DNA from 4 places in the Paenibacillus sp. J22TS3 genome. Region 1 is predicted to be linked to each of the others. Evidence: riboswitches for the same ligand, from Rfam matches in the RefSeq annotation. Region 1 holds a riboswitch; each other region holds the start of a gene.
The links. Region 1 has a riboswitch for cyclic di-AMP ahead of KJS63_RS22705 (APC family permease). Riboswitches for the same ligand answer to the same signal wherever they lie in the genome.
Positions count from the first base shown of each region.

Region 2: another riboswitch for cyclic di-AMP. It lies ahead of KJS63_RS25675 (resuscitation-promoting factor); the one in region 1 lies ahead of KJS63_RS22705 (APC family permease).
Region 3: another riboswitch for cyclic di-AMP. It lies ahead of KJS63_RS00740 (3D domain-containing protein); the one in region 1 lies ahead of KJS63_RS22705 (APC family permease).
Region 4: another riboswitch for cyclic di-AMP. It lies ahead of KJS63_RS24625 (C40 family peptidase); the one in region 1 lies ahead of KJS63_RS22705 (APC family permease).

Region 1 is NZ_BOSF01000009.1:93,318-98,520, forward strand. Features, by position in the region: gene KJS63_RS22700 (bifunctional 2',3'-cyclic-nucleotide 2'-phosphodiesterase/3'-nucleotidase) at 1-3,087, shown strand, start outside; cyclic di-AMP (ydaO/yuaA leader) riboswitch at 3,309-3,455, shown strand; gene KJS63_RS22705 (APC family permease) at 3,580-5,203, shown strand, end outside.
Region 2 is NZ_BOSF01000014.1:48,089-53,291, forward strand. Features, by position in the region: gene rnmV (ribonuclease M5) at 1-388, opposite strand, end outside; gene KJS63_RS25675 (resuscitation-promoting factor) at 648-1,793, opposite strand; cyclic di-AMP (ydaO/yuaA leader) riboswitch at 2,050-2,253, opposite strand; gene KJS63_RS25680 (TatD family hydrolase) at 2,530-3,297, opposite strand; gene KJS63_RS25685 (HD domain-containing protein) at 3,317-4,603, opposite strand; gene KJS63_RS25690 (AbrB/MazE/SpoVT family DNA-binding domain-containing protein) at 4,920-5,174, shown strand.
Region 3 is NZ_BOSF01000001.1:158,051-163,253, reverse strand. Features, by position in the region: gene KJS63_RS00750 (ABC transporter ATP-binding protein) at 1-888, shown strand, start outside; gene KJS63_RS00745 (ABC transporter permease) at 857-1,567, shown strand; cyclic di-AMP (ydaO/yuaA leader) riboswitch at 1,879-2,053, shown strand; gene KJS63_RS00740 (3D domain-containing protein) at 2,061-2,756, shown strand; gene KJS63_RS00735 (polysaccharide deacetylase family protein) at 2,828-3,616, opposite strand; gene KJS63_RS00730 (dihydroorotate dehydrogenase electron transfer subunit) at 3,763-4,464, shown strand; gene KJS63_RS00725 (dihydroorotate dehydrogenase) at 4,457-5,203, shown strand, end outside.
Region 4 is NZ_BOSF01000012.1:17,882-23,084, forward strand. Features, by position in the region: gene KJS63_RS24620 (C40 family peptidase) at 1-229, opposite strand, end outside; cyclic di-AMP (ydaO/yuaA leader) riboswitch at 234-371, opposite strand; gene KJS63_RS24625 (C40 family peptidase) at 711-1,202, opposite strand; cyclic di-AMP (ydaO/yuaA leader) riboswitch at 1,209-1,344, opposite strand; gene KJS63_RS24630 (hypothetical protein) at 1,589-2,404, opposite strand; gene KJS63_RS24635 (M1 family metallopeptidase) at 2,416-4,398, opposite strand; gene KJS63_RS24640 (YwhD family protein) at 4,531-5,046, shown strand.

The DNA.
Region 1 (5,203 bases):
CAATCTTCAACCAAAGCGATCTACGATGCCGCGAACAAGAAATCCCTGGCCGAGCCGGACCCTGCTGTAGTTGAAGCAGTCAAAGCTGAGCACGAAGCTACGATTGCTTATGCCAACAGTCCGATCGGAACAGCCACTGCACCGATCCACAGCTATTTCGCCCTGGTTCAGGATGATCCTTCTGTACAGATTGTTACCAATGCACAGAGAGATTACGTTGCCGATTATGTGAAAAAGAACCTGCCAGAATATGCGAAGACGCCGATTCTGTCTGTAGGTGCTCCATTTAAAGCGGGGCGCAACGGTCCGGAAGAATATACGGATATCGCTAAAGGCCCTCTGGCAATCAAGAGTGCCGGTGACCTGTATCTATATGACAATACGCTGAAAGCGATTCTGGTAAAGGGCTCCGTCGTTAAGGAATGGCTGGAAATGTCCGCAGGCAAGTTCAATCAGATTGATCCTGCCAAGAAAGAGGAGCAGCCGCTTCTGAACCCAAGCTTCCAGGTGTACAATTTCGATGTGATTGACGGTGTTACTTATCAGGTGGACGTTACTAAGCCTGCCAAATATAACATTGACGGAACTGTAGCTAATGCGAACAGCAGCCGGATCGTCAACCTGCAATACCAAGGCAAACCGGTTGATCCGAACCAGGACTTCATCGTGGTGACGAACAACTATCGCGCAAGCGGCGGCGGGAACTTCCCTGGCGTTAAAGGCAGCAAGTATGTCATTGACAGCCCGGATGAGAACCGTCAAATTCTGATGGATTACATCACTGCGAACAAAAACATCAATCCAACAGCAGATAACAACTGGTCCATTGCTCCTGTACAAGGAGATTTGAATGTCACATTCACTTCTTCCCCTAAAGCCGAGCAGTATGCCAAGCTGACCAACAATATTCAGTACACAGGCAAGCTGGACGACAAAGGCTTTGGCGTCTACAAGCTTGACCTGAGCAAAGCCGTTGTCCCAGTAACAACACCTGAGCAGCCTGGTACTTCCACACCTGCTCCTGGCACAGACGTGCCTGCGGCGCCTGGCTTCAAAGACGTTCCTGCAGACCACTGGGCCCACAGCTATATCAGCGACCTGGTTGCGAAGAAGATTGCCACTGGCAAAACGGCGGCTTCCTTTGATCCGAACGCGCCAATCACACGCGCTGAGTTTGCAAGCCTGCTGGTGAAGGCTCTGGACCTGAAAGCCAAAGGCAAATCCGTGTTCAAGGACGTATCCGATAAGAGCTGGTTCGCTGGAGCCGTTATCGCCGCTTATGAGAACGGCATTATCAACGGAACCAGCAAGACCACCTTTGAGCCGAACAAGCCGGTAACCCGTGAAGAGATGGCTGTTATGGCCAAGCATGCAATGGATGTTAAGGCTGGCGAGAAGCTGAAGGCCGCTGCTGAAGCGAAATTCGCAGACAGCGCCAAGCTCAGCGCTTGGTCTAAGGCTGAAATTAACCTGATTGTGGATCGCGGAATCATGAACGGGCGCGGCGGCAACAAATTTGAACCTGCAGCCTCCTCCAGCCGTGCGGAAGCAGCCAAAGTTGTGGATATGATCATCACGAACATTTCCGTACAGCTGCTCGGAATCAATGATTTCCATGGACAACTCGATTACAAGAAAGACCTTAAAGATGCCTCGGGCAAAGTAACTGCCACTGTAGGCGGTGCCGACTATCTGGCTGCTTATCTGAAGCAGTATAAAGCCAAGAACCCGAACACCCTTCTGGTTCATGCAGGCGATGCTGTAGGGGCAAGCTCCCCGATTTCCGCCCTGCTGCAGGACGAACCAACGATTGATTTTCTGAACCGCCTTGGCTTTGCTGTAGGCACCGTGGGCAATCATGAGTTCGACAAAGGACCTGCGGAAGCTCTCCGCCTGATTCACGGGGGCAAGAACCCGAAGGACGGCCATGACTTCGCGGGAGCCAGCTTCCCTTATGTGGTGGCGAACGTGCTGGATGAGAACGGCAAGCCGTTCCTGCCTGCTTACACCGTTAAGGAAGTAGGCGGTGTAAAGATCGGATTCATCGGTGTGGTTACCAATATTACACCTTCTATCGTGAGCCCGGCTGGTATTAAAGGCCTTACCTTTACCGATCAGACCACAGCCGTCAACAAAGCTGTAGCTGAGCTTAAGGCTCAAGGCATCCGGTCTATCGTAATTCTGGCCCACGACCCATTCGCAGGGTCCAAGGATGCCCCAACCGGTGAAGTTGTAGACCTCGCGAACACGGTAGACGATGAAGTTGACGTGATTCTGGGCGGCCATGACCATGGCGGTCTGAATGCCGTGGTAGACAACAAGCTGATCGTGGAGTCCTACTCTTACGGGGTGGCCTTCTCCGATTTTGACCTGGAAATTGACCGTGCTACGCACAACATTGTGAGCAAGAAAGCTACCATTGTGGATACCAAACATGAAGGAATCACACCGGATGCGGAAATCACCAAGATGGTTGCTGACTATCAAGCGAAGAACGCTCCGGTCCTGAATGCACCTGTCGGCAAGACAGCTGCAGCTATCACCCGTACTACAAGTACGGCTGGTGAATCCGCACTGGGCAACCTGATTGCCGACAGCATGCGCGAGACCATGAAGGCCGACTTCGGTTTCATGAACTCCGGCGGCATCCGCAACGATCTGCCGCAGGGAACCATCACCTATGGCAACATGTTCGGCATTGAGCCATTCGGCAACGTGCTGGTGAAGCTGACGCTGACCGGGGCCCAAATCAAAGAGCTGCTGAATCAGCAATGGGGAGCGCCTAAGACCCGCATCGGGCAAGTCTCCGGCCTCACTTACAAATACGACGACAGCAAGCCGGATGGCTCCAAGATCGTTGAAGTGAAGAAAGCCGATGGAACACCACTCGAAGACACCAAGAACTATACGATTGTTGTTAATGACTTTATGGCTTCCGGCGGAGACGGATACACTACCCTGACTAAAGGAACCAACCGTGAAGTTGGGCCAGTGGATCTGGACGCGTTTGTTGATTATGTAAAAACTAAATTTGCAGGCAAAGACATTGACGCAAAGATTGAGAATCGGATCGTCAAAGTGAACTAATTCAATTCCTTATAGTGAAGAACCCCCTCCGGGAGACCGGCAGGGGGTTCTTGTCTTGATCATAGGTCAATCTGAAGCACAATAAACAATCAGTCCGGGCATTACAATAATCGCCAAATGAGAAAAATACCTGCACCGCAATCTTAAGGATAGTTTAAGAAGTACGAAAAGGTGTTTACAAGAATGAAGTACGAGAGTATGATAATCATCGGTTTTCAATTTCCATATATTCGCTGAAATCTTACAAGATGCGGGGGAACCGTTCTAACGGATTGAATCGATCCGGGGGGTGAATCCTATTACAAGGTAGGGCTACTCAAGGGCCCGAATCCGACAGCTAACTCCGTAAGCGTTATTTGAGAAGGAAGGTGGATTCAACCATGACCAGAATATTTAAAACCTGAGTATGTATGATTAGACTTGTGGACATTGTATAGTTCGTAAAGCACTTGGGTTTATGTCTTAATTTTTACCATACTGGTGGTGGAGAGAATGTCTTTAAAAAGATTTTTAATCGGGCGTCCCCTGAAATCAACAGAACTGGGCGAGCAAAAACTAAACAAAACCAAAGCTCTGGCCATTCTGTCCTCTGACGCCTTGTCCTCCGTTGCCTATGGGCCGGAGCAAATCCTGCTTGTCCTAATTACAATCAGTGCGGCAGCCTTCTGGTATTCAATACCGATTGCCGTAGGTGTGCTGGTTCTGTTAACCGCACTAATTTTATCTTACCGTCAAATTATTTTTGCTTATCCGCACGGCGGGGGAGCCTATGTGGTATCCAAGGAAAACCTTGGAACGAACTATGGTCTAATAGCCGGCGGTTCACTGCTGGTGGATTACATTCTGACCGTAGCCGTGAGTGTGTCCGCAGGAACAGATGCGATCACCTCCGCTTTTCCCAGCCTGCATCCTTATACGGTAATTATTGCGATTATTTTTGTATTATTCATCACGACCTTGAACTTGAGAGGAGTCACGGAGTCGGCCTCAATTCTGGCCTACCCTGTATACTTGTTTGTTCTAGCTCTGTTCATTCTAATCGGGGTCGGCATATTTAACATCCTGACAGGCCATGTGCCAGCTGAGCTGCACGCTCCAATTGGAACCCCTGTCGCTGGCATCAGCTTATTCTTGCTGCTGCGGGCTTTTGCATCAGGTAGTTCTGCGCTTACGGGGGTTGAGGCGATTTCGAACGCCATCCCGAACTTTAAAGATCCGGCGCCGAACAACGCCTCCAAGACGCTGCTGGCTATGGGAACCCTGCTTGCTGTGCTGTTTTCGGGAATTGTATTCCTGGCTTATTATTACGGGGTAGCCCCTAAAGCTCAAGTCACGGTAGTTTCCCAAATCGCGGAAATGACATTTGGCCGCAATTTCATGTACTTTTTTATCCAGGGAACTACGGCTCTGATTCTTATTCTGGCCGCCAACACGGGGTATTCCGCATTCCCTCTGCTGGCTGTAAACCTGGCCAAGGACAAATTCATTCCAAGAATGTTCACGGTACGAGGAGACAGGCTGGGATATTCCAACGGAATTATCATGCTGGGAGTCTGCTCCATTATCCTGATTGTCGTATTTAAAGGACAGACTGAGCACCTGATTCCACTGTATGCGGTTGGGGTATTTATTCCATTTACCCTGTCCCAGACCGGAATGATGCTGAAATGGCTGCGCACCAAGCCCCAAGGCTGGGTACCGAAATTTATCATCAATACGATCGGGGCTTTGATCAGTCTCACCGTATCGCTCATGTTCTTTCTGACCAAATTCAATCAGGTATGGCCGGTATTGATCTTCCTGCCGCTGATTATTCTGTTCTTCTACCGGATCCGGAAGCACTATGAAGCGGTGGGGGACCAGCTGAGATTAACCACCTGCGAGCGGGCTGTGCCAATTGAAGGCAATGTGATTATTGTACCTGTTGCAGGGATTACCCATGTAGTTGAGAACTCGCTGAACTATGCGAAGTCACTATCCCCTCATCAAATTATCGCAGTCTATGTACCATTCGAACGGCATGACGAGGATGAATTCGAAGCCAAATGGGAGAAATGGCAGCCGGACGTACGGCTCGTTACCCTCTACTCTCCTTACCGGAGCATTATTCATCCGC
Region 2 (5,203 bases), on a different contig from region 1:
CGATTAAACCCGCTTCGATCAAATCCTCGAAGCTGATCAGAATCTCTTCGCCGCTGTATTCGCTCCGCACCCTGGATAGGGCCTCCCGAATATCCTGGGGCGAAGCATTCTCCACCCCGATATCACCCTTATGCGTTGCCGCCGCCTCCGTCAGGAAGGCATGCTTGCAGCCGGGAACCTTGGCGGCTACAATCTTGCGAATGCGTTCTCCCGCATGATCCGGGTCCGTTAGAATGATAACCCCCCGGCGCTCCTGGGCCAGCTTAATTTTACGAATCACAGCCGGGCCAATGGCGGAGCCGCCCGTTTCAATCGTATCCGCCTCCACCGCTCTTTTAATCGCCACGGTATCATCCCGTCCTTCAACCACAATGACCTCCTTAATCATGGACGCCATCCTTTCTTCGTGCGTGTCTGTATCTTAAAACAATCCCCTGCCCGATTACCATAAACAGGAACACTCCAGTATCTATAATCTCTGCACTGCCTTACCGATATAAAGATTAGATACGGCTAGCGGCCAGCGGTATAAGTTCTATTCATAACAAAAAGAAGAGGAATTCTCCTCTCCTTAGCATGCACATATTTACTATGTGTAATAGTATCTTATTCATGGATTAAAGTAAACGATGCCTAAGCCAGGCTAACTAGTTCAGTTCGGGCTTAACCGGTCCAATTACATAAACTGTGCGGCCTTTTTTCCGCCCGAAATTGTTAGCTGCTTTCAAACTGTCATAATACACATCAATCTTATTGCCTTTGATTGCGCCTCCTGTATCCTCCGCTTTACGGAAGCCGACACCCTCAATATACACCCACCAGCCCATTGGGATCACATCGGTGTCTACTGCGATCGTTCTACCTTCCTTAACCCGGGCTCCCGATGCAGTATTCGTACCGATCCCGCTCTCTTCCGCAGAGTAAGCGGTCAGGGATACATTCTTCAGCAACTTTTTATATTTGAACTGCACGCCGCCCTTTTTGACACTGTTATTCTGGCTGATGCTCACAGATTTAGATGAGCGGTCAATGCTAGCTGCAAGTACTTGAGTTTTAGGTTTGGTGCCTACCGCCAATACTTTTGCAGATGGCTGTCTTTCTACGGACTTACTAACCAACCGCTTCGTTACCAGCTTGCCATCCTGGTACACCTTCTCAATGTGATGCACCACAACGCCAGTTTGGCCTTTGCTCAGCAGTTTGGTTTTTCCCTTCTCTAGAGAGGGGTCCGACGTTTTGACGAAGGTATAAGGGATGCTCTCCGCTTTCTTCGTTGTACGTTTATCCACGCGCACGACCCGAATGTGCAGATCCGAGCTGACTGGAGTATCCAGGGATGGATATACTTTGTCATCACCCGATACTTTAACGCCTAAGTTCGTAATAGCGTCCTTAACCGTCTCTGACGTTGTCAGATGTTTGTTAGTGACTCCGTCCGCCGTAACCTTAACCGGAACTATACGGCCCAGAATGTACTGATCTCCCTCAGGGAGCATACCACCCAAGTCTGCCGTACCCTTATCCCCCGAATTTGGGTTCAATGCTTGCTGTTCCAGCCCTTGATCAGGCTTTGATACCGATGTGCCTGGAGATGGTGTCTTACCATCCGCAACCAAGTAAATGTTCTTGTCAGCCTGGCCATAGAACCAGGTAGTTACGCCGACAAGCAGTGCGATGGTAACAATCCCTGCCACAACAATTTGACGCTTGTTTTCTTTCTTCCACCGCAACGCGTAAGACATGCTGGATGATCGTGACTCATGGGTAGTTTCCTTAGATCCGAAAAAGCCCACTTCTTACGTCCTCCTTCATAGCCCCGCCGTCTAAGATCGACTTGTATAAAAATTGACGCGACTATACCGATTTTGACGAAATGCCCTACTGCACATTTCGCATCCCGCACCAGCCTGTTCAGCGCTACTCATATGTCATACCACTGTATGACGTTCCTGTCTCCTTTATTCAAAACAAAAAGAAGCCTAGAGAAAGAGTGTAAGAGGATCTCTTTCGTGGCTTCCGGCTGACTAAAGGAATGTAGGATGCACGAGTTGCCTCTCTCTTCATACGCTTACGAGGTTAGCTGTCGGGTTCGGGCGTAGAGAGCTGCCCTATCTCAGTTCATCCGCTCATGGCGCAATGACCTTGAATTCACCCCAAAGACCCGTTAAAGAAATCAAATACGGAACGTTCAGTCAACAATCCGTATTGGTTCCCCCGTTCTCCGGTTGCCCGAAGATTCAGCGAGACTGGTTCTTGGAATTGTAATTGATGTGTGAATGGAGCCAGTAATTCGTGGCTTTATACCCGGTTAGGTTTACATCCAATTCACATAGCTAGCAAATTCGTGGTGCTGCCAGACCAAATCAATTACTGAAAAGATTCTATCCTGTTTATATGCATGTTGTAAAGCAGGAATCAACTAGTTTTTTTAAAAAATTGGTTAATTTTTTGTAATAATCATCCTTTTTTAGATTAAAAACTATTAATCTTTCCCAAATACTCTTTATTTCATCGGTTTTACTCCCGATTTCACCTTATTCCAAATCGTTCCAGTGCATTTCGGGTGGTAATTTCCGCGATTTCCTCTACAGATACACCCTTTAGCTCTGCTGCCATTTCGGCAACAAGACGAACGTGTGCAGACTCATTTCTCTTCCCCCGATACGGGTGCGGAGTCAGATACGGGGAGTCCGTTTCAATCAACAGCCGGTCCATGGGAACCTGTTTTAATACTTCTTTGGGCTGCTTAGCGTTCTTAAACGTAATGGGCCCCCCAAAAGAAATGTGGAATCCCAAATCCAGACACATCTTGGCCGTCTCCCAGCTGCCTGAGAACGAATGCATTACCCCGCCAACCTCCTCAGCCTTCTCTTCCCGCAGAATCCGGACCACGTCTTCATGAGCATCCCGGTTATGAATAACAATCGGCATTTTCAAGCTTCGGGCAAGTCCAATCTGCTTGCGGAATACCTGATGCTGAATTTCCTTGGGTGAGGTGTCCCAGTAGTAGTCAAGGCCTATCTCACCGATGGCCACAACCTTCTTGTGCGCACATAATTCGGCAATCCACTCCAAATCCCCGTCCTGCATCGTAATCGCGTCTTGGGGATGCCAACCGACAGCAGCGTAGATGAAATCGTAGGTTTCGGCAAGCTTCATAGTGGATGGAATGGTCTCCCGGTTAAATCCGACATTAATCATCCGGCTGACCCCCTGCTCTACAGCACGGGCAATCACTTCCTCCCGATCCTCGTCAAATTGCGGTGCATCCAAATGGGTATGTGTGTCGAATAACACGGATATTTCCTCCTTCACATTAGAGCAAATTAAGTAGTGCAGCTATTTCCTCCGGCAGCTTGCGGGCGAGTCCACGCAGCTTTTCTTCCGGATAATACATGTGATATTTCCCGCGGTGTATTCCGCTGATAGAGCGGACAATGTCGGACACCTCTGAAATTTCCCGCAGCCGGTCCTGCCGGTCCAGAAGCAGAATTTGTTTCTTCTTGGAGTTATCCTCCGGCCGGAAGACATCATAAGGCAGATCCGTAGGGAAATCAATTTCCAGATCGTAATTAGGATCAAGTCCTAAATCGCGGAAAGAGCGCCGGATTTCATCAATAATTTCCATATCTAACATTTCAAGTTCTACATATTTATACAGTTTTCTGTCGATAAATCGTGTGCACAAATCTGCCAGCAGCGGATCGTGTTCACGTCGCCATTGAACAAAAGAAGTCTGTACTAAAGCCTCATCAAGCAGCAGGTATTCTTCAACGGTCAAATCCCGGTTGAACAGACCCGGAAGCGGGTCAGGCAGGAAGGAGAAGCGGAAGCCCTCCTGGTGAAGCTCCTTCGCCCTGCGGAAGATCTGCCGCAGAATAATCTCGGAACTTCGGGTTACCGGGTGGAAGTATACCTGCCAGTACATTTGATATCTGGACATCAAGTAATCTTCCACAGCATGCATGCCGGACTCCTTAACAACCACTCTACCCTGAAAGGGGCGGAGCATCCGCAGAATCCGGTCAATATCGATGGTTCCATAATTGACCCCGGTGAAATAGGCATCCCTCAGCAAATAATCCATCCGGTCGGCATCCAGCGGACTTGATACCAGATTGACCACAATGGCCTTATCATAGTCCTTCCTTATAACTGCCGCAACCTTCTCCGGAAAATCCTCGCCTTCCCGTTTCAATATGTTATTAACGTGGGTATTCCCGAGTATGATCCGGCATGTCCAATCTTCATGATTCATATGGAAGGCTTCCTCGATCGAATGGGAGAACGGTCCGTGTCCAAGATCATGCAGAAGGGCTGCACACAAAGCGACCAGCCGCTCCTCTTGCGGCCAATCCGAATAGGAGGAACGCTCGAACTGCGAAATGATTCGGCGTGTAATTTCATATACCCCTAAGGAGTGGGAGAACCTGCTATGCTCGGCCCCGTGAAAAGTAAGATAGGAAGTGCCTAACTGCCGGATTCTTCTAAGCCGTTGAAATTCCGGGGTATTAATTAGTGACCAGATTAGATCATCTTGAACATGAACATAATTATGTACCGGATCTTTAAATACCTTTTCCTCAGAAAGTAAAAAATTCATCATCCCCAACTCCTTCTCCAAACTTTTTTATAAAAAATTTTAAAAAAAATGAAATTTGTCGACAACTTTTGTCGAATAATGTCGTATATATAAACAAGCCGATTTCCAAAATGTCGAACGCTGCGTCAGTATTCCTTAACGGTGCTGTCCAAAGCCCTGTTTGGGTTCCGGTATAATACTCAAAGAAAAATATAGCATTATGCCTTTAAACATGTTGACTGTTTTGGCAATCGTTGGTATTATAAATATCATAAAACAGAGAACCGTGTCGAATTATGACATTTTTAAATTATAGCGAGAGGGGCAATCATCGGTTATGATGAAATCAACAGGTATTGTAAGAAAAGTAGACGAGCTAGGACGGGTGGTTATTCCCATTGAATTGCGCCGCACTCTAGGTATTGGCGAGAAAGATGCGCTCGAAATCTATGTGGACGGGGAACGCATCATGCTCAAGAAGTACGAACCTGCCTGCATTTTCTGCGGCAACGCTGAGAATGTCACTTACTTCAAAGGCAAAATTGTGTGTCATGAGTGTCTTTCTGAAATTCCTGCACCTGTGACAAACTAAAGAAAATAGGATATAATAGATTTACTTAA
Region 3 (5,203 bases), on a different contig from region 1:
GTTTCAATTTCCGTTAAGAAAGGAGAAATCTATGGATTCTTGGGGTTGAACGGTGCAGGGAAAACGACAACCATCCGAGCTCTTCTCGGCTTAAGCAAACCTTCTTCTGGAGAAGTGTATTTATTTGGTCAGCGCTGGGCTAACGGGAATCCCGATTTGTCGAGACGGGTAGGTTATATGGTGGAAGTACCTTATGCCTATCCTCAATTTACAGTTAGGGAAAATTTGAATTTGATGGCCAAGTTGCGAGGATTACCGGTTCCGAGGGCCGTTGACGAGATTATGGAGCAATTGAATTTGACCCAATATGCGGATAGTAAGGCAAGAGATTTGTCACTTGGTAACGCGCAGAAACTTGGATTGGCCAAAGCATTAATTCATAAGCCTGACGTTCTGATTCTTGATGAGCCAACGAATGCACTTGATCCAGCCGGAATTGTGGAGATAAGGGAAATGCTGAAATCTCTAGCTTCTCAACATGGGGTTACCGTGTTTATATCGAGTCATATCCTTGAGGAAATGTCCAAATTGGCTTCTCGAATCGGCATTATTCACAAAGGAGTATTGCTTGAAGAACTGACAACCAAAGACTTTGAAACCATCCGCCGAAAGCAGTTGATGATCGGAACGAAGGATGCTCGGAAGGCTCAAGTTATTCTTTCAGACTCCGGGTATGCGGTACATTCGACATCGAATAACTGCTTTGTCCTGCCCGACGAACATGCCGTTAAGCACCCCGAACATATTGTGAGATTGCTTGCTCATCATGAAGTACCGCTCACTATGCTTAAAGTTGAAGAAGAGAATTTGGAACATTATTTTCTCAAAGTAATCGGAGTTGAGGAGGGAAGACCGAATGAGATCATTGTTGACAGCATGCAGCGTTGAAGTTTACAAATTGCGTCGGTCCTTTGTTTTATGGGGCACGCTTCTGTTTATATTGTTTGTCATCACGTTGTTCTTAGGACAGCCTAATTGGTCTTCTTTTTTTGAACGGACTGCGTTTTTGTATTCATCCGTGTTTGGTCTGCTGGGGTTTGGAATGTTAACAAGTTGGACGTTTGGTCGTGAGTATTCCGACCGGACGCTCAAGGATTTGCTCGCTTTGCCTGTATCGCGTGGTAAAATTGCGATTGCCAAATATGTCGCAATTATATTCTGGTGTTTAGTAATGATGTTGATCAGCTTTGTTTATGCTTTATTACTGGGTTTTTCTATTGGACTTCCTGGATTTTCGTTTGCTATGGTACAACATTATTTCTTCCTAATTCTTATAATTGGTGCTCTCCACCTATTATTAAGTGCACCACTTGCCCTATTGGCCTGTATATCGCGTGGTTTTCTGATGCCGATTGGCTTTGCATTTACAACTTTAATGTTGGCTTTGGTGTTCGGGCCTACCACCATTGGAGCTTATCTGCCTTGGTCTGTACCTGCTTTGCATTTGAAGGAAAGCGGAGACGCTTTGTTTCCCTTGATGGGTACTAGTTATTTGCTGGTATTCTTAATAGGACTAATAGGTTTCATTGGGACGGTAAAATGGTTGCAAAACAGGGAGCAACGATGATTTACAAAAAAGATTCTGCATAGAAATCATTTGGAAGGAGATGATCCTGCCTCTAAATCAAGATTTCTGCTGATGGGTTGTCTACAGTAGAACACGAATCATTTGCTAGCAGCATAATACTCGGAGCTTTGCTCCGGGTTTTCTTATATTCTAGCCGCGTGCTGAAGAAAGACCTGCTGCCCAGAGCAGCGCTATGAACAGCAGTGAAACGGGCTGCAACGCTCTGGAAAATTTTAATTTTTTGTAATAATTAACTGTTTCAATTTGCGATTTCCAGGAATTACTTGCTTGATTGGTTACAAAATTGTGATATATTCGTAATGCCGAAACCAGAACCTGGTGCGGGGGATGATTTGCGGATCAAGCTTAGGTATGAGAAGAGATCAGAGCTTATCCTTGGGGTGAAGTGCCGGTTAACCGCGGCACCGGGTTGTATCCTCAATCCGAATCCGACAGCTAACTCCGCAGGCATAGTTAAAAGGAGGATATTACAATGACATCTAAGAATGACTACAAGTCCAAAAAAAAGAACAAACTGGCGCTAGCCGCGAAAACGGTTGCAGCCGCACTAGGGATTGCCGCATGTATACATATGGCGCCTGCCCATGCTGACGCAGTACATACCGCTATGGAAGGGGATACATTCTATCTCCTCTCCAAAAAATACGGAATATCCGTAGATAACCTGATGAATGCGAACCCGGCTGTAAGTCCGACGAATATTTATGAAGGCCTGCCCCTTAACATTCCAACCAGTCTTAAGGCAGAGGCAGCAGTCGCTAGTCCGGTTATTCTGAAGCAGGATCCGATTGCTTCACTTAAGGTATTTACAGCCGATAAGATCGTGGAAGCCTGGGGCAAGACCTTCAACTATTCTAAGACGATCGATGTGGTGGCTACCGCTTATTCAGCCCACCCCAGCGAGAATGGATGGGGTCCTGTAGACTATTACGGGAATCCGCTGACACTCGGCACGATTGCCGTAGACCCTAAAGTCATTCCTATGGGTACAAAGGTGCTCGTGACCGGACACAGCCATAGCGGCCTGCCGAAGAACGCATTTGTAGCCACTGCGACTGATCAGGGAAGCGCAATTAAAGGTCACCGGATCGATATCTTCATTCCGGGCAGCCAGGAATCTGTAAATACATTTGGCTTCCAGGATATCAAACTTTACGTCATCAAGTAACATAGATTGTATTTGATCATACTAACTGTGATCATACCGAAAGATAGGGGAGGCCGCTTGGCCTCTTCTTTTTATTTTGACTCCTGAGTGTGAAGAAGCCTTTTCAAATCCACAAAAATATACCCCTGCTTTCTAAGCACCGAAATCACTTCAGGCAGCGCCTGGATCGTTCCCGACAGGTCTGCGCCTACGCCGCCACCGGCATGCTGAAGAATAATGGACCCCGGCCCTGCGGCTTGAAGAATGTTGCTTTTAACCGCGCTTTTGTTCAGTCCTTTCCAATCCTTCGAATCCACATTCCAGTTGATGACCTTGTAACCGCTGCGTTTTACCCATCTGAGCTGATCTTCATTAATCTCTCCGTAAGGAGGACGGATCAGTTTGGGTCTTACACCTGTCATAGAATTGATGATTTTCTCGGTACGAAGGATCTGTTTCTGGAAATAAGCCAGGTCGCGGTTCTTAAATAAAGGATGATTGTAAGAATGGTTGCCAATCATGTGTCCTTCTCTATGTATACGGCGGACGAGTTCAGGGTGTTTTTGCGCACGGGCTCCAACTACGAAGAACGTGGCCTTGACGTGATGTCTCGCGAGAATATTTAGCACCTGAGGGGTGAATCTGGGATCTGGAACATCGTCGAAGGTTAAAGCAACCTGTTTAATATGAGGTCCTCTGAACTTGAAGGTCTCTGAATATTTTTTTCTTAGCTCGCCTAGAGTTAGAGACTCCTGATTGGACTCTGGGCTGATTTTGGACAGAGTCTGCCTGTCCAAAGAGGCGGTAGCCGCTGGGGTAACTAGCGATAGCAGCAAGGCCGAAACACTAGTCAGCAGGAGAGCAGTAGTACGTAATCGCATTAGGAATCTCCCCTTTTCCTTAGTTTGATACGTGTTGTTATTTCCCTATGGGATTGCTTTTATCCACAGAAAGCTGACGAGTGAGGAATATCACGGCATCCTCCAGCAGAAAAGGGCATTTTATAGGAACAAGGGGGAGCGTGCAAATGGCTGAAATCTTATCAAATATACAGGTGTCACACGATGTGTTCCGGATGAAGGTGGCCGGGGAATACGAGGGGAAGCCGGGCCAATTCTTTATGGTGAGAAAAGACCGGGGGCTGCCACTGCTGCCAAGACCGCTGAGCATCTTCGATTTGCAGAGGCAGAAGCATTATATTGAGTTCCTGTATCAGGTTGTTGGTGAAGGAACACGACAGTTCGCCCATCTTAGAAGAGGAGATGAGATTGAACTCACGGGACCGCTAGGAAACGGCTTTCCTATACATGAAGGAAGAACTGCATTGGTGGGTGGAGGGATTGGGATCGCCCCGCTGTATTATACGGCAAGTCATTTACTGCGGCCTGATCTATATTTGGGTTTTCGTGAGGAACCTTATGTAATTCAGGCGTTCAAGTCCTTGGGATTGTCCATGCAGGTAACTGTTGGGGGCAGCATTCTCGATCAGCTGAATATGAATTCATATGATCATATTTATATGTGCGGACCTGAAGGAATGCTGAGAGCAGCACAGAGGATGCAGACCGAGCAGGGGTATAAGGGGAATTTGTATCTGTCCCTTGAGAAAAGAATGGCTTGCGGAATTGGCGCATGCCTGGTGTGCAGCGTCAAGACGAAGTCGGGTAATCGGCGCACCTGTGTGGAAGGCCCCGTATTTACCGCCCAGGAGGTGGAGATCGATGCTTGATTTAAGCTGCACTCTAGCAGGAGTACACCTAAAGAACCCGCTTATCATGGCTTCAGGCACATTTGGATTTGGTAAGGAGTATACAAGATATTACGATATCTCAAAGCTTGGCGGAATATCGGGAAAGGGGCTTACGCTAAATCCAAAACAGGGAAATTCGGGTCTGCGGATATATGAAACCGCGTCAGGGATTATGAACAGCGTGGGGCTTGAGAACCCTGGTATCCCTGCGTTTCTCGCGAATGAAGCGAACGATTGGGAGAAGCTGGATCTGGTTCGAATTGTGAATTTGGGTGGCGACGATATTGACCAGTATGTGGAGGGTGCGAAGCTGATCAGAGAAGACTGCCGGGTACGCCAAGCCAGAGGAGCCAGAGCCGTGGACATGATCGAGCTGAACATTTCCTGTCCGAATGTGAAGCAGGGCGGAGCCGCCTATGGGATCAAGACGAGGGACGCGAGAGAGGTTGTACAAAGAGTAAGGGACGCAACTTCAATTCCGCTTCTGGTCAAGCTGTCGCCGGACGCGGAGGATCTGGTTGGAATGGCTGGGATGTGTGAAGAGGAAGGGGCAGATGGAATCACACTGATCAACACGATATCTGCCATGAAAATTGATGTATATGCCCGCAAGAGTGTATTTCAGAGCAAATATGCTGGCCTGTCTGGTCCAGCGGTTAAACCGATTGCGCTGCGTATGGTCCACCAGGTAGCTTGTCAGGTGAACCTGCCGGTGATC
Region 4 (5,203 bases), on a different contig from region 1:
GAAATTGAGCTTTAGACTGGCGGGCCAGGCTTACGCCCATCTTCTTAAACACAAAAGTTGTAAATCCGGAACAATCGAAACCGCGGGTAGACATACCTCCGGTTTTATATGGCGTTCCATAAACACTCTTTACCGTAGTAGTAAGGGTAGAGCTGGCAAAAGCGCTTCCTGTTCCTAGACTGAACAATAGAGCCAAGCTCGTTGCGGCTGCTGTAAGTTGCTTTCTCAAGATGTTAGACTCCTTCCAAGGCCTGCGAGGTTAGCTTAAGGATTCGGTTGAAGGTTCCCTATGATCCCTATAATGCGGATCAATTCACCCATAACTGGTTCCCCCGTTTCCCAGGTGTGTGGGAATTCGGCTGATTTGTTGGTTTAGTACACCTAATCTGAATGCTCGATTAGAACCGAGACTTCAGGATCCCAGCGTTCCAGGCAATTGATGTCGAATCTTGGAGTTTCTGGGCTGGTTCGTGAGTGACGCTCCGACAAATGACAACAATAATGACAAAGTTGTTACTAATTCCTTGCCTATTGTACCAAAGCGTCCAAGCTTTGGCAAGTTAGAACTCACTTTTTTTGTCAAAAAAACATATGTATACGGTTTATTTCCTGTAGGGACGGTTAATAATTAGTAACAGAATTGTTAAAAAGACAAACAAAAAACCCGCACGATTCCGGCAAGAATCATTGCGGGCCAAGCAAGGGATAACTTATTCTACGTCATCGTTGTCGGTAGAGGAATCGGCAACGGCTTCAAATTTCTCATTGCTCATAATGCGTTTGGCTCCAACGTAGCGGTTGGTGTAGTAGCTGTCACTCAGCTTGCTGATGGTAACGCCTCTCTTGGATGAAGCGTGTGCGAACTTCCCGTCACCGACATATACGCCGACATGAGACACACCATTTCCCAAAGTATTGAAGAATACCAGATCTCCGGCTTTCAATTCATCTTTCGGTACGGCCTTACCCATCTTGTATTGGGAGCCCGATTGGTGAGGAAGGTCTATTCCCAGTTTGTTGAATACATACTGAGTAAAGCCTGAGCAATCAAAACCGTTGGTGGACGTTCCACCCGACTTATACTCTGTACCAATGACCTTGTCTACGACTTTGTCCAGCTTGGAGTCTGCGAAAACGCTTCCAGCTCCCATCGAGAACAAAATGGACATAGACACTGCTGCTACTGCAAGTTTCTTCTTCAAAAGCGGTTAAACTCCTTCCAATGCCTGCGAGGTTAGCTTAAGGATTCGGTTGAAGGTCCCCTATGATCCCTCCGTTGCGAGATCAATTCACCCAAAGTGGTTCCCCCGTTTCCCGGTGCAGGGAATTCGGCTTATTCATCTTGGCACCTATATGAAACGACTTAGTTAGCTCGTTCCATAATAATGTATACGACATGTATGTCGAAACTCCTGCTGTGACCAAAAAATAATTACAATGTTGTTACTGTCATAGTTCACATTGTAACAAGGTAGGTATCTTTTGGCAATGGCCGATTGCGAGATTTCCCGGAAATTGAAAGACAAAAAGCCTTCACCAAACGGTGAAGGCCTTGAGCGGCGCGGGATGGGACGAAGTTATGACTTCTTTATTTCTTTTCATCCCACAGGTGATATTGCGAGGATATATGCCAAATACTGAGAAGACTGCGAATGAAAGGATAGGATTGCTGAAGAATTAGAGCCGCGAATCCGGTCCAGATCCAGGAGGCCGTGCTGAAGCTGCCAAACAGCAGAAGGGTGACCGCTCCCAGCAGGAGGGAGATGCCGGCCGCCGGAAGAAAACGGCGCAGATAGATCAGAATCCCCGAGAAGATTCCGGCACCGAATAAGTACCCAAACTGAGCGAACAGCAGCAGCTGGTGAATCAAATAGCCATAAATCAGCCAGCCGAGAATATACATAACAGCATAGAGAAGAGGAGAGCCTCCGCTCTGAATCCCTTTTACAAGCAGGTCAAGCAGCTTGGGGAACAGCCAATATCCCGGTGCCATCACAAGAATAAGCTCGATGATATAAAAGAGGGTGACCGGCTTCCACAGCCGCCCGATTCCCTGAAAGAAGACCAGACCGGCTCCATCTTGCGTATCCGGACGGAGTCCGTACATTACGCCCGCTTGAATCAGCGGGGTTAGCACCAATCTCAGCAGAAGCATGCCTGCCAGCAGCCAGAGGTACTGATGTACCTCCTGGCTGTATTTCAAATCAAGCTGCCCCTCGATAAAGAACAGCAGGCGGCTGAGCTCGCTCGGGGCAGGGTCCGGATAGCGCTGCAGCAGCGGAATGATGGCCGAGTTAATCAGACGGTACAGAAAGACGCCCCACAGCAGCTGATACAGAAAGAGAATGATTACAACGGGAAACTGAGCTTTGGTACTTTGCCATCCACCGCGAATGTATCGCATCTATTGTCACCTCACCATGAGAGCAAGCCAAGAAGTGATTCCACCACCTTGGTTATGCCCAGATTCCAACGGGTCCCCGTCTTCTCTTCCACTTCGGACTTGAGATAGTTGTTGATATGTTTGTTCTCGAGCACCAGGGTGTAGCCGGGATCAACCATAGCCCAGGCTAACGGCTGTTTGTACTGCAGCTTATAGACGATCTGGCTTTCGTCGCCTTTCCAGGTTTTGCGAACGATGTGGCCATCCTTGAAGCTGAAGATGACAGGAACCTCAGGGTAGGTTCCGCCAAGTCTGCTGATTTTGACAACCGATTCATATAGAGGGCCGGATGGGTCCTTTGGAGTAATCGGGCTCACTGTAATGGAGTCTACAGCGAAATTAGCCATTTGGCCGCTGTAAACATATTGATTGAAATAGTCCTTCCAGGAGCGTCCTGTCACCTGTTCAACCGTCCGCTGGAAATCCACGGTGGCCGGGTGCTTGAAGCGGAATTTGGCGGCGTACTTGGCCATGATTTTGTTCATGACGGGAGTCCCAACCTGGCGTTCAATGCCAAGCAGCACGAGCTTGCCGCGGGTATACACATTCTGGGCATAGGCATCGGCGGAGCCGTACTTCCAAGCCTCCTTCGGCAGGGCTGCGGGCTGATTCACGAAGCTGGATTGAATCGGCAGGGCGGATGTAACCCCGTAGGCACTCTCCATGAGTTTGTCCTCCGCGTAAGAGGTGAAGCCTTCATCAAGCCAGGCTTCCTCGAACTCATTGCTTGCGATCATGCCATAGAAATATTGATGGCCGATCTCATGGACCACTGTCCTCTCCAGCTCATAACCTGGAGATTCGGAAGACGCCCCGAATGCGGTGACCAGGGTCGGGTACTCCATTCCGCCAGCCCCGTTGCCGCTTGCCGGCGGGACGACGATAGAGAGTGTGGAATAGGGATACCGCCCATACCACTTGCTGTAGGAGGATAAAGCCGCCTTGGCTGCATAGAAATAGCGGTCCTTCAGGTTCTTGTGAGCGGGATCGAGGTACAGCTTGATCCGGACACCGGGGACCTCCGGCGAGGAGAAGGGCTCCTCGGCATAGACGAAGTTCGGTGAGGCAGACCAGGCAAAGTCATGAACATCATCGGCATAGTACTGATAGATCTTGCGGTTTGCCTTGATGACGGGCGATTTGGTCGGAAATCCTGTTGCCGCTACGATATAAGAGCTTGGCACATTAATGCGGACACTAAAAATTCCAAAGTCGGAGTAGAACTCCGAGCTTCCGTGATATTGATGAAGGTTCCAGCCTTCCGAAGCACGGCCTCTTGTGCCGGCAGGTTCATATACACTCAGCTTGGGGAACCACTGGCCTGCCATGACGAAGTCGCCGGCTGTTCCCATACGGGCGAATATTTTAGGCAGCTGGACCTCGAAATTGATCCGCAGGGTCGTGCTCTCTCCGCCCTGAATTGGGCGGGGCAGGCGGATTTTGACAAGAGTGCGGTCCTTGAGGTTGCCGTCATCAGGCTGGACATACTGAAGCCTGTGAAGCAGGGAAATGCCGTCCGTTGTCCGGACTTCAGTTAGCTTCATGGAGCCCCAGCCATCCTTCGGCATAGAGTCCCCCCGCAGTCTGCCCCCGGATTCCTTCATAAAGGTTGTATCGGCCGACTCAAACGCATTCGGATACAGATGGAAGTAAAGCTCACTGACCGGCTTCGTGCCTGGATGTGTCCAAGTCACACTCTCGCTGCCCGAGAGAGTACGGGTGGATTCGTTCAGGGTCACATCCATGTGGTATTCGGCTACGCGGTCGCTAAGCTGCTCGGTACGTGGAGTGCCGATACTCTCGGGTGCCGGGGGCTGGCCTGCCTGAAGCTTGCCCAATTCTGGTCCAAATGAAGGCTGCGTTGGAGCGGCTGTGAAGCTGAACCACAGTGCGCCGCCAACTATGATGAGGCTGAGCATGGAAATGAGAATAACTCTGAATCGTAGTGGGGTCATAAACTTGGATACCTCCCGTTGACAAGCATCTAAGGCATGTATATGTTTGCATCAGGGAGATTATTAGTTAAAATTAAAATTATAAGATGAGTGACAGATCAGGGCCGCGTCGGCCCATATATGGAGGGAATTATGGATAATCCAAATCAGGTAGGCAAGAAGCAGATTGCCTTGAATATTATCAGCAGCAGCGAGAAGAGCAATAAGCATAAGGGCTTCGGGGCCGGCTCGATCGATCTGAACAGTGTATCGCCTGTTATTATTGATGGTGGTGAGGCGAAGATTGATATCGGAGCCATGCACGCGAAGAGCAAGGTGGAGCGGGGGATCAAGTTCTCCGCGAACAAGGAGGATGTACCGAATGGCCGCCAGGTATGGCTGGTATGGGTTGCGGTAGACCGTACGCCGGAAGGACAAGTGTATGGCGGCGCGACAGCTTGCGAAATGTGGATTGACACGGAAGCCAAGCGTGGGTGGAAGATTCTGGCCGACCATGTGAACAAGCTGGACTATGCCATCAAGCGCCGGATCATGCTGGATGAACTGGGTCCAGACGACAAGCGCGCACTTCGCACGCTGCTGACCACGCATAACGAGGACTGGTGGAACCGTTCGTCGGACGAGCTGAAGACTGCGCTGGACGTATAGTATAAGGGACAAGGTTAACCTGATTGGGTGATTTAAACAGCGTACTCGTTGGTTACAGCAGTGTAAGAACGTGAGAATCGCAGCCATACAGAACGTGAGGATCGTAACCATATAAAACGAAGAGGCCGTACTCCGGGATTTACCGGGGTACGGCTTC